One region of the Janthinobacterium sp. KBS0711 genome, then DNA from elsewhere that is predicted to be linked to it. Evidence: predicted binding sites of a transcription regulator. Region 1 holds the regulator's gene; each other region holds the start of a gene.
What was found. Region 1 encodes HrcA, which represses chaperone genes, less so after heat shock. Its sites were predicted from a motif close to TTAGCACTCNNNNNNNNNGAGTGCTAA; they were not measured.

Region 1 (5,248 bases):
AGCGCGGCGAGTGGGCGCAGGCAGGATAACTTCATGTATTTCTCCAATCCAATATAGTGGTGACGAATCGCGTGGCTTACAGCGCCGTGCAGTTCAGTGCGGCGCCGGTCGTGGCGGCTGAACCCATGGTGCCGACGACATCGCGGCCGTTGGCGCTGGCAGAGCCTACGAACTTGCACGTCTGGCCCGTTGGATACGTCGCGATGGAAATATTGTAGGCAATGCCGTCATTGACATTCGGGAACGTATAGCTCGTGCTGCCTTTCAGCGGGCTGGTGGTGGTGCTGCCAATGGCCAGGGTCAAGCCGTCCGCGGTCAGGCCTGTGATCGTGCCGCTCAGCGGGTAGGTATTGGTTTCGCAGCTGACGAAAGCCGTGGTCACGGAATAGCTCGATGCCTTGCCTGCGCCATTGGTAATCTTGCAAACGGCGCCTTTTGGCTGCTGCGCGATGCTGATGTCGTAGCGGTCATCGGTATTGACCAGCTTGGTGAAAACAAAGGAGGTCTGGCCTGCGGAGACAGGCAAGCGTTCGCCATCATTCAGGAGAATCAGGCCATCTTTTGCCAGATTGGACACTTGGCCACTCAGATACAGGTTGCCGCCGCTGCCGCCGCAGGCTGCCAATGTGACGGCGCAAGCCGCCGCCAGCATCGAGCGCAGGTACAAATTTTTCATACATTCTCCAAAACGAATTAGGTTGGGTAGCGCAACGCGGACGCTGGCGCCGCATTGGAATGGCGCCTATTTTAGTCTATCTGGCAAGCTGAATGATCTTGCCTTGTATCACCCTGTAACAATTTTTCGCCGGGAAGCGCTGGCCCGGCCCCATTTCACGGGGGCGCAGCCATGTCGGCGGCGGCGATCAATGCGACAATAGACGCAGGCTGCGCACTGTGGCGCGGCATCCACCGTGAATCCCATGTCCCTTGCCCCTGTAAAACCTGCCGTGCCGCCCAAGGCCATCCTGTTCGACCTCGACGATACCTTGTGGCCCATCGCGCCCGTGATTGCCGCCGCCGAAACCTTGCTGCACGACTGGCTGGCCGCGCATGCGCCCAAGGTGGCGCAGCAGTTTTCCATCGAGGTGCTGCGCCAGCACCGCCTGGCCATGCTCAATGATCAACCGCATTTCCATGGCAACCTGATCGAGTTGCGCCGCGCTGGCCTGCTGACCGCCTTCGAAGCTGCCGGCGAGGATCCCGCCCTCGTCGACGGCGCCATCGCGCAGTTCCTGGCGGCCCGTCATCGCGTCCAGCCGTATGACGATGTCTTGCCGGGCCTGGCCTGGATGGGCCAGCGCATGCTGGTCGGCTCCATCTCGAATGGCAATGCGGACCTTGAAATTATCGGCCTGGCACAGCATTTTAAAGTGTCGATTGCCGCCAGCGACTTTGGCGTCGCCAAGCCTGACGCCAGCATCTTCCTGGCCGGTTGCGCCGCGCTGGGCGTGGCGCCCCACGAGGCCGTGTATGTCGGCGATGACCTGTATTTCGATGTGACGGGGGCGCAAGGGGCGGGCATGCGTGCCGTGTGGATGAACCGCAAGGGCAGCGACGCCAACCTGGCCGCCGGCGTGCAGCCCGACGCCATCTGCGCCAACTTTGATGAATTGCTGCTGTGGCTGCAGGGGCAACTGGAAGATTGATCGCCGCGGGACGGGCGAACGTGCATAATAGGCGCTGTTGCTGCACGTTCGGCCGCTTTCGTTGCCGCTTGCTTAACAAAATACTTTCTAAATAGAACACCATGCAACTCGATACACGTGCCCAAACACTGCTGAAAGCCCTGGTCGAGCGATATATCGCCGACGGCCTGCCGGTCGGTTCGCGCGCCTTGTCGAAAATTTCCGGCCTCGACCTGTCGCCGGCCACGATCCGCAACATCATGGCCGATCTGGAAGAGCTCGGTTATGTGTCCAGTCCGCATACCTCGGCCGGACGCATCCCCACGCCGCGCGGCTACCGCATCTTTGTCGACACCTTGCTGACCGTCCGGCACCTGGACGAGCATCTGGTGGAGTCGCGCATGCGCCTGCAGACGCCGCAGCCGCAAAAAACCATCGCCAACGCGGCGCAGATGTTGTCGTCGCTGTCGCAGTTTGCCGGCGTCGTGCTCAGCCCGCGCCGCGAATCCGTGTTCCAGCAAATCGAATTCCTGCGCCTGTCCGAAAAACGCATCCTGCTCGTCATCGTCGCGCCCGGCGGCGACGTGCAGAACCGCCTGCTGTTGACGGAGGCCGACTATACGCCGGCGCAACTGGTGCAATCGGCCAATTACATCAATCAGAATTATGGCGGCTTGTCATTCGACGCCGTGCGCGTGCGCCTGCAGGGCGAATTGCGCCAGTTGCGCGACGACATGGGCAGCCTGATGCAGGCGGCCGTGGAAGCGGGCAGCGAGGCGATGGCCGACCATAGCGACGACATGGTGATTTCCGGCGAGCGCAACTTGCTCAGCGTGAGCGATCTGTCATCGAACATGCATTCGCTGCGCCAGATGTTCGACATGTTCGAGCAAAAGACGGGCTTGATGCAGCTGCTCGACGTGTCGAGCAAGGCGACGGGCGTGCAGATTTTCATCGGCGGCGAATCGAACCTGGTGCCGATGGATGAAATGAGCGTGGTGACGGCGCCGTATGAAGTCAACGGCAAGATCGTGGGAACGTTGGGAGTGATCGGACCGACGCGCATGGCTTACGAGCGCGTCATCCCGATTGTCGATATCACGGCCAAGTTGCTGTCAAGCGCACTCAGCCATCATTGATGCGGTTCAATGCTGCGCCGGCCGGCCCCTTGCGGGAATGGCCGGCGTGGGTCAGGCTGTTTTGTGCGGGCAAGCTGTCTTGGTGCAGTTGCCGTAGATGGCCAGGGCGTGTTCGGCGATCTTGAAGCCGCGCTCTTCGGCCACTTTTTGCTGGCGGATTTCGATTTCTTCGTCGAAGAATTCTTCGACCCGGCCACAGTCGAGGCATACCAGATGATCGTGGTGGGAGCCTTCGTTGAGTTCGAAAATCGCCTTGCCGGTTTCAAAATGGTTGCGGTTGAGCAAGCCTGCCTGTTCGAATTGGGTCAGAACGCGGTAGACAGTTGCCAAGCCGACATCCATATTATCGGCCAGCAGAATTTTATACACGTCTTCCGCGGTCAGGTGGCGTACCGGGCTACTCTGGAAGATATCGAGTATCTTCAGCCGTGGCAGGGTGGCTTTCAGGCCGCTTGCCTTGAGATCACTAGGATTGTTACTCATGTTTGTTGCTCGTATGTGGGTCAGGTGCTTTATCATATAGCGTTTTGTCGGGGAGTGCCAAAATATGCTTTTTTTTGGCGGGCCGGTCACTCCTGGCGTTTTGTTCATCCAATTGAGGTCATTTATGCGCGTAACACCGGCTGTATTGCCATCTCTCTGGCACCGTATTTCATTTCGAGCACCAGTCGTGGCAGGCATGGTCTGTGTCGCGCTGGCCATGTCCGGCTGCGCCAGCCGTGGCATCCTGGGCGAAAAGCCGGCAGCTGCTCAAAAAGAAGGCAAGGAAGTAGTCCCGGAACAGGGCGCACAAACGACGACCATTACGCCGCTGCAAAAATTCATGTGGTTCTTCTCGCCCTACCGTCCTGACATTCAACAAGGCAACTTTGTCTCGGAAGAGATGCTGGCCCAGTTGAAAGTGGGCATGACGCGCGACCAGGTGCGTTTCGTCCTCGGCACCTCGCTGCTGACCGATATCTTCCATGCCGACCGCTGGGATTATCCATTCCGCCTGGCCCGGGGCAGTGGCGAAACCACCAGCAGCCGCGTGGTCGTGTACTTCGGCAAGGATGGCAAGGTTGAACGTTTCGAAGGCGGAAACTTGCCGACGGAGAAAGAATACATTGACCGCATCGCTGGTCCGTCGCCGTTCGCCAAGGTCGCCAAGGCCGACGTGCCTGCCGCCGTCGTCCCATCGCCCGTGGCGCCAAGCGCCGTGCCGGTGCCGGCCGATGCCGCCCCTGCCATTCCTGTGAGCAAGCCTGACGTTGCACCTGCACCCGCAACGGCGCCTGCCGCCGAGCCTGCACCTGCTGCCGAACCTACCAAATAAGCTGTTGTAAGAGAATAAAATGACTGAACTGAAAATTGCCATCGCTGGCGCCAGCGGCCGCATGGGCCATATCCTGATCGAAGCGGTCAGCAACGCGCCCGACGCCGTGCTCGCTGGCGCGCTCGACCGCGCAGGCTCGCCGTCCGTCGGCCAGGATGCCGCCGCTTTCCTGGGCAAGCCTGCCGGCGTGCTGATCGAGTCCGACCTGGCCGCCGGCCTGGCCGGCGCCGATTACCTGATCGACTTCACGCGCCCGGAAGGCACTTTGCAGCACCTGGCGTATTGCGCCGAGCACGGCGTCAAGATGATCATCGGCACCACCGGTTTCGATGACGCGGGCAAGGCAGCCATTGCCGCCGCTGCCGAAAAGACGGCCATCATGTTCGCGCCGAACATGAGCGTGGGTGTGAATGTCACCATGAAGCTGCTGGAACTGGCCGCGAAAAGCCTGTCCGAAGGCTACGATATCGAGATCATCGAAGCCCATCACCGCTTCAAGGTCGATGCGCCATCGGGCACGGCCCTGCAAATGGGTGAAGTGGTGGCCGGTGCCCTGGGCCGCGACTTGAAGGAATGCGCCGTGTACGGCCGCGAAGGCGTGACGGGCGAACGCGACCCGTCGACCATCGGCTTTGCCACCATCCGCGGCGGCGATATCGTCGGCGACCATACGGTGCTGTTTGCCGGCATCGGCGAGCGCATCGAGATCAGCCACAAGTCGAGCAGCCGCGTCACCTACGCCCACGGCGCCCTGCGCGCGGCGCGTTTCCTGGCCGACAAGCCGACCGGCCTGTTCGACATGCAGGATGTGCTGTCGCTGAAGAACTGAGGAAGACCATGGCCACTGCCATCCTGAATGGAAAAGACATCACCGACGAAGCGAGCTTTCACGCGCAATGCGTGCAAGCCTTCGGTTTCCCCGAGTTCTACGGCAACAGCATGGATGCCTGGGTCGATTGCCTCAGCTATTTGCGCGACGACGAAAACATGACGCAGTTCCGTTTGAAACCGAACGAAGTGCTGGAAATCGTCGTGCAGGACGCGGAAAGCATGAAGGCGCAGGTGCCTGATTTACTGGAAGAAATCACCTTCTGTATCGCCGGCATCAATGAGCGCTATGACGATTATGGCGAAAAGCCGGCGTTGAAGCTGGTACTCAAGTAAATAGA
Region 2 (5,248 bases), on a different contig from region 1:
CGCCGTAACATGGGCCTGATCTTCCAGCAGCAAAAGTTACTCAACGACCGCTCCATCCTGGCCAACGTCATGCTGCCGCTGCTCGTCGTCGGCGCGCATAAAGTTGCCGCGGAACAGCGCGCGCGCGCCGCGCTCGACAAGGTGGGACTGCTGGACCGCGCCATGGCGCGTCCGCTGTCGCTGTCGGGCGGCGAGCAGCAGCGCGTGTCGATCGCGCGCGCCATCGTCAACCGGCCGCAGATCATCCTGGCCGACGAACCGACGGCCAACCTGGACCGCGCCAGCGCCAACAAGGTGCTCGACGCCCTGAAAGCATTCCACTCGGTGGGCGTGACCTGCCTCATTTCCAGCCATGACGAACAGATGCTCGACGCCGCCGCCCGCGTGATCCACCTGAAAAACGGCCAGCTGGTCGCCATCGACAAGGCCACGCAAGCGCCCGTCTTCGCGCCACCCGATCCCGATTTTGCACCCTCCCCCAACCAGGATGACGCGCAGGGAGAACAGGCATGAGAGGCTGGTTCCGTCAACATCGCTTCGCCCTCGGTTCGGCGCTGATTCATTTGCGCAAGTCGCCAGGCGGCTTTCTATTGAACGTCGTAGTAGTCGCCATCGCCCTGTCGCTCCCGTTCGCCGGCTTGACCATGCTCGACAATGTACGCCCGATGTCGGAACAGATGTCGGTCGACCCGGAAATCAGCGTCTTCCTGAAGATCGACACGCCGCGCGAGCAAGCCGTGGCCCTGGCCAGCGCCATGCGCAAGATCGTCGGCGAGCAAAAGGCGAAGATCGTCTTCATCCCCCGCGAACAGGCGCTCGACACCCTGAAAGACAAGAATGGACTGGCCGACGTACTGAGCACACTGGGCGACAATCCCCTGCCCGACAGCTATGTGCTGAAACTCGACGCCTTCAGCAGCGCCAGCGAAGCGCAGGACGTCGATGCGGTGGCGGAACAGCTGCGCCACTTGCCCGGCGTGGAATCGGCGCAAGTCGATTCGGCCTGGGTCAAGCGCCTGGCTGCCCTGCTGGGCGTGCTGCGCCTGGTGCTGCTGCTGCTGGCCATCACCCTGGGCGTGGCCGTGATCGCCGTGGTCTTCAACACCATCCGCCTGCAGGTGATGCAGCAGCGCGATGAAATCAGCATCTCGAAACTGATCGGCGCGACGGACACTTTCATCCACCGCCCCTTCTATTACACGGGCGCCCTGCTGGGCCTGTGCGCCGGCGCGCTGGCCCTGGGCGCCGTGGCGCTGGCCTTGCAGCCGCTGAATACCGCGATTGCCGAGTTTGCCCGCCTGTATGCGTCCGAATTCCAGCTGGTGCCGCTGGCGCCGCTGCCGATGGCCGGCTTGCTGGCCGTCAGCGCCAGCCTGGGCCTGATCGGCGCCTTCCTCTGCGTGCAGCGCCACCTGGCGCGCCTGAACTGACCCTCTTTCCATGGCGGCGCTCCTGGCGCCGCCATGCGTCCCATATTGCTGCTATCTTGATAATAAGCAAGTATTCTTAAGGCTCGCTTCAGCCAGAGGCCGTAGACTAACTACGTTGTCGTGAAGCGCTATCTGGATATATATCAAGCATTACATCGCCATAGTATTTAGGCTATCAGGACGATTAAATGTGCTGATTGGCACTCTCAAGCAGAGAGTGCTAATATAGGGACATACCAAGAGCAGAAGCGCCATGGACGCCAGATGAAGATGGTGCCGCGCTCTGCAAAGTACAAGACCGAATACGCAAGACCGAACAGACAAACGGACCACGTCGCGTGACGTGGCCAACTGGAACAAAGCAAGACTACGAGGGAGAAAACATGACTATGATGTCCGCAACGTCCGCATTGGTTCCGACCAAAAGTAATGCGCTGGGCCTCGGGTTCACTGGCAATCTGGGCAATATTGACGCCTATATCTCGGCCGTGAACCGCCTGCCCATGTTGACCCATGACGAAGAAATTTCGCTGGCGACACGCCTGCGCGAAAAAAATGACCTGGCCGCCGCGCAAGAACTGGTGCTGTCGCACCTGCGCCTGGTGGTCTCGATTGCCCGTGGCTACCTGGGCTATGGCTTGCCGCATGCCGACCTGATTCAGGAAGGCAATATCGGCTTGATGAAAGCGGTGAAACGTTTCGATCCGGACCAGGGCGTGCGCCTGGTGTCGTACGCCATGCACTGGGTGAAAGCCGAGATGCACGAGTACATCCTGAAAAACTGGCGCCTGGTCAAGGTTGCGACGACGAAGGCGCAGCGCAAGCTGTTCTTCAACCTGCGCAGCCACAAGACAGGCCTGGACGCGATGACGCCGAAGCAGATCGATGCGCTGGCCAAGCTGCTCGACGTAAAGCGCGAAGAAGTGATCGAGATGGAAACGCGCTTGAGCGGCCGCGACATCGCGCTGGAATCGCCAACCGACGATGAAGACGACAAGTTTTCGCCGATCGCCTACCTGTCGTCGGAGCAAAGCGAGCCGACCAAGGTGCTGGAAGCGGAACAAGTGACGCGTCTGCAATCGGAAGGCCTGGAAACGGCCTTGAGCAAGCTCGACGCCCGTTCGCGCCGCATCATCGAAGCGCGCTGGCTGGCCAACGACGACGGTTCCGGCGCCACCCTGCACGCGCTGGCGGAAGAGTTCGGCGTATCGGCCGAACGCATCCGCCAGATCGAAGTGGCGGCGCTGAAAAAAATGAAGGGCGCCCTGGCCGCCTGGGTGTAATCACAAGCAATGCCGCAATGCAAAAGGCGCCGCAAGGCGCCTTTTGGTTTTATAACTGATATTTATCAACAGATAAACATTGTCAGCCCTTACGCTGCAGCCAGGCCCTTGACGAGGACTTCGGCAACCAATTCATTCAGATCCGCGCCGCGTTCCTTGGCCAGGGTCTGCAATTGCAACACCAGATCGCTGTTCAGCTTGACGGCGAATGGCACCAGGCCCAAGGCCTGATCGCGCTTGCGCTGCTCGCGGCGGTCGACGACCACCGCTTCCTTACCGAATGCACCGGCGCCGGGAACACTCATCTTTCCCATCAGTTTCTTGGCATCGCTTTTGGCCAGGTCGGTTTTTTTCATGGTTGTTTCCTGATTTTCAAAACAGCCATTTTACGCAGTAATCGGCGCGCCGCGTGGCCGGCGCGTCAATTCATCGGCAGCACGCCAATAGTGCGCCTGAAAAATATCATTTTGTTACCATCATTTTATCCCACGCGTGAACAAGCACGCCGGGGACGCTCTACCTGAAAGGAAAAACATGCATTACCTGACCCGCTCTTATCGCACCATGCTGCTTCCCCTGTTCTTCGCCTGCCTGGCCGTACTGGCGGGCTGCGGCGCGGCCGGCAGCGCCGGCGACGCGGAAAACACGCCGCGCAGTGTCACCCACGTGCTGTCGCCGGGCGAACAGGTCGCCATCACGGCCACCGATACCCTGAAACTCGAGCGCGTCAACGACAGCCGCTGCCGCAAGGGCGCCGTGTGCGTGTGGAAAGGCTACGTCAGCTACAGTTTCAGTTTGCTCAACAGTGCTGGCGCCACCGACATCGTCCTGTCCGATTCCATGCCCGGCGCTTCCAGTTCCGTCACCGTCAATCACCTGACGTTTACCTTGCTCGACGTCGACCCGGCCACGCCGCCCGCCCTGAACGCGGAACAACCGAGCTATCGGGTCAAGGTCAAGATCACGCAGGGCGCGCTGCCCCGTTAAGCGCTAGGCATCGTGGCGCTGGCGGCTGTCGGTCGGCGCCTGTTGCCGGTCCAGCATGCCGTAATCGCGCACGACGGCGGCGATGCGCAGCCGGTAATCGTCAAATACGCCCTGCCGGCCAGCCGATTGCGCCGCCCGGTGCGCTTCCAGCTGCCGCCACTGCGCCAGCGCCGCCTCGTCGCGAAAGAACGACAGCGACAGCAGTTTGCCTGGCTCGCTCAGGCTGCTGAAGCGCTCGATGGAAATGAAGCCATCGACTTCGTCGAGCAGGGGCCGTAGCGCAGCGGCCAGGTCCAGATACTGCTGGCGACCTTCGGCGCTGGGCCAGACTTCAAAAATCACGGCAATCATGCATTTTCTCCTTGCGTAAACACGGGGATGCGGGCGTTCAGCGACGGCAGAGAACGCCACGCCAGCGGCATGCCTTCCAGCCCATCGGCCCACGCCTGCAAACAAGCCGCAACGATGGCCTGCGCGATGGACTGGCCCGGACAGACATGGCGGCCATGGCCAAAACCCAACTCCGCATGGCTGGCGCTGGCCAGCACGACGACGATCATCTGTCCGGCCGGCACGCGCACGTCATCGAACTCCACGTCTTGCACCGTGTAGCGGCGCGTGTTGTGGATCGACGGATCAAAACGGCTGACTTCGCGCAGCATGGCCGGCCATCGCTCAGGTGTTGCACGCAGTTGCACCAACAACTCCGGCTGCGTGCGCAAGGCAACGACGGCATTGCCCAGCAAGCCGGCAGTGGCGTCGCAGGTCTGCGACAGCAAACCCACGAGATTGGCCGGCAAGCCGCTCCCCATGGCATCGGTCTCTGTCACGATACTGGCCAGCAGGCTGCCCGGCCGCGCGCTGCCCTCGCGCAGCAAGTGGCCAAAACCTTGCAGAAGGGCATCGGCCGCTTCCTGCGCGCCAGCCAGTTGTTCTCCATTGCTGAGCGGCGACAGGCAAGCAACAAAAGCGCGCGTCCAGGCCGCCAGCGCCGGCCATTGCGCTGGCGCAAAGCCCAGCAAGTCTGCCATGGCAAACAGTGGCAGTTGAAAAATCGCCTCATTCAGCTGGGCAGCGCCGACGGGCACACGGTCGCTGGCCAAGCGCAATGTCTGCGCCTGCAGGCGAACCACATCCACCTGCCCCAGCGCGCGCACCAGCACCTGTTTCGGCACGGCATGCCGTTCGCCATCGTTCATGCGTACCAGTTCCGCAAAAATCGCGCCGCACGGCGTGCCCGCCAAGTTGTGCGGCACGCCCAAGCCCTGCGGGCGCACGCGGCAAGCGGGATGCGCGAGCACGGCCCGCACGCCGGCCGCGCCCGTCGCCAGCCAGCAATCGAGTGCCGCATCGAAACGCAGCGGCGGACCGTCCGCCAGGCGGCGATAGTAGTCATACGGCGCCGCGTGGGTGACGGCTGAAAAAGGGTCGGCGGGGTCGGCGAGCGGCATGCGCATTCCATTGCAGTGAGGTGGGGACACGAGTATGCTGCTCCTTCCACCACTACACTTCGCCCACGAACGAACCATGGATGACAAACTTCCCTCG
Region 3 (5,248 bases), on a different contig from region 1:
GGCCTGGGCCGGCACGCGCGCCCCCTGGGTCAGCTATGCGTTCAACATTGTCGCGCCCCTGCTGGCGCTGGCCGCCTGTTGCCGCTGCGCCTATGTCAGCGCGGCAGGCGCGGCCAGGACAGGCTGGGCTCTGTTCGCCGTGGCCATGCTGTTCTGGAGCACGGGCATGATATTGTCGGCTTGGCAGGATCTGAGCGGACAGGTGGCGTCCGACGCCACGTATTTTTCCGATTTCGCCTATTTCATGTATGGTGCGCCCCTGCTGCTGGCCATGTCGTCCGTGACGCACGAGCACCCCTCGCGCACCCTGCAATGGCTCGATGCCGTGCAGGTGCTGCTGGCGGCCTACCTGGCCTATACGGCCATCTTTTCCGTGTCGCCCTTCGACCAGCGCTCGATCGCGCCGATTCCCGCCAGCCTGCTGGTGCTGACCTACAACGTGGAAAACCTGGCCCTGGCCTGCTGCGCTTCACTGCGCCTGCTGGCGCATCGCCGCGATGGCGGCCAAGGCCGCTTTTACCTGCTGCTGACGGTGTTCTTGTGGTGCTATGCGGGCTGCGCGGCCGCGTACAACTATCTGACCTTGCATGGCGTGACGCAAGCATGGAGCGAAGTGCTGCCCAGCCTGCCGTTCCTGACCTTGGTGCTGCTGGCCACGCGCGTCCAGGCGGCGCAGTCCGGGGAGGAAAATACACAGGCGCAGCAGACCCCGCAAAAGCTGACCCTGCTGATCGACAATTTTAGTCCCATCTTCTTTACGGCCGCCTTGCTGGGCCTGGGCTTTGCCATCATGCGCGTGCATTTCTACCTGGCGGCGGCGTCGCTGTTCGTCGCGCTGCTGGTGCACGCGCTGCGCTCGGCCACCTTGCAAAGCCGCTACATGCAAAGTGAACTGGCCTTGCGGGCGGCGCATGACAAACTGGAAAAGCTGTCGTTGACGGATGGCTTGACGGGCATCGCCAACCGACGCTGCTTCGACCAGACCTTGCAGCTGGAGTGGCAGCGCGCCGCGCGCAACCATCAAGGGCTGGCGCTGCTGATCATCGATATCGATTTCTTCAAAAGCCTCAACGATACTTTCGGCCACCCGTATGGCGACGCCTGCCTGGTGCGGATCGCCGCCGCCCTGCACTCGGCGCTGCCACGCGCCAGCGACCTGGCGGCCCCCTTCGGCGGCGAGGAGTTTGCCGCCATCCTGCCCGCCACCGACCGCACGGGGGCGCTGGCCGTGGCACACAAGATGCAGGAAGCGATCGCCGCGGCCGCCATCGTCCACGCGCCGTCGCGCGGCGGCCTGGTGACGGCCAGCATCGGCCTGGCCTTGAGTGACGCAGGACAGACGCCGGAACAATTGCTGGCCGCCGCCGACCAGGCCCTGTACCGGGCCAAGCAGAATGGCCGCAACCGGGTCGAGGGCTAAACTTTCAGCTTATTGGTAATCACTTCCCATTGCGCCGGCGTCACGGGCGTGATCGACAGCCGGCTGCCCTTCTTGAGCAGCAGCATGTCTTCCAGTTCCGGCATCTGGCGCATTTCGGACAGGGGCAGCAGCGCCGTCTTCTTCAGGCCGCGCACGTCGACGCTGATCCAGCGCGGCTGTTCCTGTGTGGCCTTCGGGTCGAAGTATTTGCCACCCTCTTCAAACTGGCTGTGATCGGGATACGCGCCGCTGGCCACTTCGGCCACGCCCGCCACGCCCGGCTGCGGGCAGCTCGAGTGATAGAACAGCACGCCATCGCCCGGCTGCATGCCATCGCGCATGAAGTTGCGCGCCTGATAGTTGCGCACGCCAAACCACGGCATGGTGTGCTTGGGCGCCGCCATCAGGTCGTCGATGCTCACTTCATCGGGTTCGGATTTCATCAGCCAATATTGTTTCATGCAGACTCCGTGTCAAAGCAGCAGGCGTAAAAAAACGGTTGCGCATCAATGCTGCAACCGTTTTCAGTTGTACTACCAAGTACTGCGAATTAGGCCCCGCCTGTGCCGCTATGCCGGCATCCCGAACCAAACGGTTCAAGGTGGTCACGTTAGTTCAATTTCGGGTTCGTCGAACGAGCGACGCTCACTCCCATCAAACAAAATTCGCAACCGATGCGCATAAATGGTTCAAGGAATATATGGCAATCGCGAACACCGCAGGGTAGACCCAAGTTTACTCCTTTGCTCGCGCATCGCAAAGACAAATCGTCGCGTACGCGCTTAAAAAAGGTTTTCCTGGGGCGTCAGAGCGCTATCCAGGACAGTATGCATGGCCGAGATTTTCTGCTTCACTTCCAGGATCGTCAATTCCGACAGCGGACCTTGCGGCGACTTCACGGAAAGGAACTCCGCGGCCACGCCCAAGGCGGCCAGCACGGCGATGCGGTCGTTACCCTTGACCTTGCCCGCGTCGCGGATGGCTTTCATTTTGCTATCGAGATAGATCGCCGCTTCGCGCAGCGCGCGCTCTTCGCCGTCGCGGCACACCATGCTGTAGGACTGGCCCATGATATTGACATCGACACGCGGCATTACGCTTCCTTCTCGTTCTCGGCAATATAGGCGCCCGCTTCCGAAGCGGCTTGCTCCAGGCCGGCTTGCACCAGTTCGGGAATCTTTTCCAGCAAGGCCTCGACCCGCTCCTGCGCTTCGCGCATGCGCTGCACATACAGGGCGTTCTCGGCGGCCAGCGCGGCATTGTCCTTGCGCAGTTGCGCGTTTTCACGACGCAGCGCATGGGTCATTTCGGCCAGCAGGCCTATTTTGTCGGATAATTCGTTGAATTCGGAAATCATCCCGCCACTATAGGGCGGACGCTCCATGGGCGTCAATCGAATCACGCCGCTGTCACACATATTTACATCAATGCAGGGCAGTTGGCGGACAATACACACTTTTTCCGGCGCTTTTCGCCAAGTGCGCGCATCTTCCGGCGCCGCGATGGCAGCGTTTTACTCGTCGACGTAATCGGGTTCGATATCGAGTCCGCCATAGCGGTTTTCGCAAGAGCGGCGCGTCAGCGTCTGTTGTCCACCCTTGCCATCAAGCACCATTGTCAAATCGCGGCAAGTACGGCTGTAGCTGCCAGGTTTGGCGTCCGTGCCCGAGGGCGTCAGGCGCACTGCCAGCGGTACGACATTGCCCAGTCCCTTGTTGCTCCACTGGCGCGTCTTGCCATCCTCTTCATCTTTCACGGTGCGCACGGCCGCCTTCAGCAGCGATGCTTGCTCTTTCGCGTTCAGCTTGGCGACCGTCACGTCGGACAGGAAAGGCGGATACACGACGGGCGCCGGGTCCTTGCCCTGCACATCCCAGCGGCCGCTGCTCTGCGAACAGGTGCGGCGGCTCAAGTCCTGCGTTTTGCCAGCCGCCGTGACGACGAATTTCAAGTCGCGGCACACATGCGCCTTCAGGCTGTGCTCCGTCATGCCGGAGTTGCTGAAGTTATATGTCACTTTCACCAGCACGCCGCTGTCGCCGCCGTTGTCCCACACGTGCGCTTCCTGGTCGTCGTCATCCTTGTTCAGATCGTTGAACAGGTCACCCAGCAGCGTTTCCTTTTGCTGCGGCGTCAGGGCCGCCACGGAGATCTCGTCGACGATGGTGGGCGTTTGCGCGGCGGCATTGCCCAGGCAGGCGAGACCGATGAGGGTGGCGCCCAGCAGGCGCAGGGCGGGACGGGAAGTGATCGATGGCATGGTGTGCTTTCTCGTGCAGATGAGGATATGTGGCGATATTGATATGCAATTACAATCATCTTATCAAAGTCCATAGTAAAACTCTGTTTCCTGTGCGTACAGGAACGCCCTTCGCCTGGCGGGCATGCTAGAGTCGCGCCTGTTGCTGACGCCCGGGAACGAGGCTTGCGTTTGCGCAAACCCTGCGTAAATGCAGGCTGCGCTGAACGTCTAAGCTTATCTTCCCGGAGAATAAGCCCTTGAATAAGCCCCCTACCGTCCCTATAATTAGCACTCGTTAGTAGAGAGTGCTAACAAACTCTTTCGTAGCAATCCTCAGGACATGATGGTGTCTGCCGGGCAACAGCAGGGAACGCTACGCGGCGGGCGACGCCGCGATGCCACCACTGCCTAGCTGGCACGCACTCGATGACATGGGGTTTGCTTGACCGTTGCGGGCTGCTTTCAACGGCGGTCACTGAAAGCACGCCTGGCGCTGTGCCAGGCATGTATTCATTTAGCAACACCTATCCATTGAACTTTAAGGAGTTTTGTATGAATCTGCGCCCATTGAACGATCGCGTCATCGTCAAACGCCTCGACCAGGAAACCAAAACTGCGTCCGGCCTCATCATTCCTGATGCAGCTGCTGAAAAACCGGATCAAGGCGAAGTCCTTGCCGTAGGCAATGGCAAGATTCTCGACGACGGCAAAGTGCGTCCTCTGGATGTCAAAGTGGGCGACCGCGTCCTGTTCGGCAAGTACGCTGGCCAAACCGTCAAAGTTGACGGCGATGAGCTGCTGGTCATGCGCGAAGAAGACATCATGGCGATCGTCGTCAAGTAATTGTTTCCACGTTGTAGACAGATACATCCCGAAACTCAGGAGAATTGAACATGGCAGCTAAAGAAGTAGTATTCGGCGACGCAGCGCGCGCCAAGATGGTCGAAGGCGTCAATATCCTCGCCAACGCAGTCAAAGTCACCTTGGGCCCGAAAGGCCGCAACGTCGTTCTGGAGCGCTCGTTCGGCGCCCCTACCGTCACCAAGGATGGTGTGTCGGTAGCGAAAGAAGTTGAACTCAAAGACAAGCTCATGAACATGGGCGCGCAAATGGTCAAGGAAGTTGCTTCCCGCACCAGCGACAACGCCGGCGACGGCACCACCACCGCAACCGTGCTGGCACAAGCCATCGTGCGCGAAGGCATGAAGTTCGTTGCCGCCGGCATGAACCCGATGGACCTGAAGCGCGGTATCGACAAAGCTGTTGCAGCAACCGTCGAAGAACTGGCGAAAATCGCCCGTCCTTGCACCACGACCAAAGAAATCGCCCAAGTTGGCGCGATCTCGGCGAACTCGGACTACTCGATCGGCGAGCGTATCGCTGAAGCGATGGAAAAAGTCGGCAAAGAAGGCGTCATCACCGTAGAAGACGGCAAGTCGCTGAACGACGAGCTGGACATCGTTGAAGGCATGCAGTTCGACCGCGGCTACCTGTCGCCATACTTCATCAACAACCCAGAGAAACAAGTTGCCGTACTGGACAGCCCATTCGTCCTGCTGTGCGACAAGAAAATCTCGAACATCCGT

Region 2: rpoH (RNA polymerase sigma factor RpoH) is a predicted target of HrcA. The motif match lies at 1,628-1,654, and genes of this name have one in related genera.
Region 3: groES (co-chaperone GroES) is a predicted target of HrcA. The motif match lies at 3,948-3,974, and genes of this name have one in related genera.

Annotation. Positions count from the first base shown of each region.
Region 1 is NZ_LBCO01000024.1:1,019,892-1,025,139, reverse strand. It holds gene VM94_RS17235 (hypothetical protein) at 1-35, opposite strand, end outside; gene VM94_RS17230 (hypothetical protein) at 77-676, opposite strand; gene VM94_RS17225 (HAD family hydrolase) at 921-1,646, shown strand; gene hrcA (heat-inducible transcriptional repressor HrcA) at 1,748-2,764, shown strand; gene fur (ferric iron uptake transcriptional regulator) at 2,816-3,247, opposite strand; gene VM94_RS17210 (outer membrane protein assembly factor BamE) at 3,444-4,079, shown strand; gene dapB (4-hydroxy-tetrahydrodipicolinate reductase) at 4,099-4,908, shown strand; gene VM94_RS17200 (barstar family protein) at 4,917-5,243, shown strand.
Region 2 is NZ_LBCO01000018.1:64,631-69,878, forward strand. It holds gene VM94_RS10030 (cell division ATP-binding protein FtsE) at 1-513, shown strand, start outside; gene ftsX (permease-like cell division protein FtsX) at 510-1,430, shown strand; gene rpoH (RNA polymerase sigma factor RpoH) at 1,820-2,713, shown strand; gene VM94_RS10045 (hypothetical protein) at 2,803-3,069, opposite strand; gene VM94_RS10050 (hypothetical protein) at 3,248-3,700, shown strand; gene VM94_RS10055 (antibiotic biosynthesis monooxygenase family protein) at 3,704-4,051, opposite strand; gene VM94_RS10060 (cytochrome P450) at 4,048-5,151, opposite strand; gene VM94_RS10065 (ArsR/SmtB family transcription factor) at 5,228-5,248, shown strand, end outside.
Region 3 is NZ_LBCO01000035.1:633,374-638,621, forward strand. It holds gene VM94_RS27575 (GGDEF domain-containing protein) at 1-1,420, shown strand, start outside; gene VM94_RS26015 (EVE domain-containing protein) at 1,417-1,881, opposite strand; RNA gene ssrS (6S RNA) at 1,971-2,148, opposite strand; gene VM94_RS26020 (cell division protein ZapA) at 2,203-2,514, opposite strand; gene VM94_RS26025 (DUF904 domain-containing protein) at 2,514-2,804, opposite strand; gene VM94_RS26030 (hypothetical protein) at 2,934-3,680, opposite strand; gene groES (co-chaperone GroES) at 4,215-4,505, shown strand; gene groL (chaperonin GroEL) at 4,556-5,248, shown strand, end outside.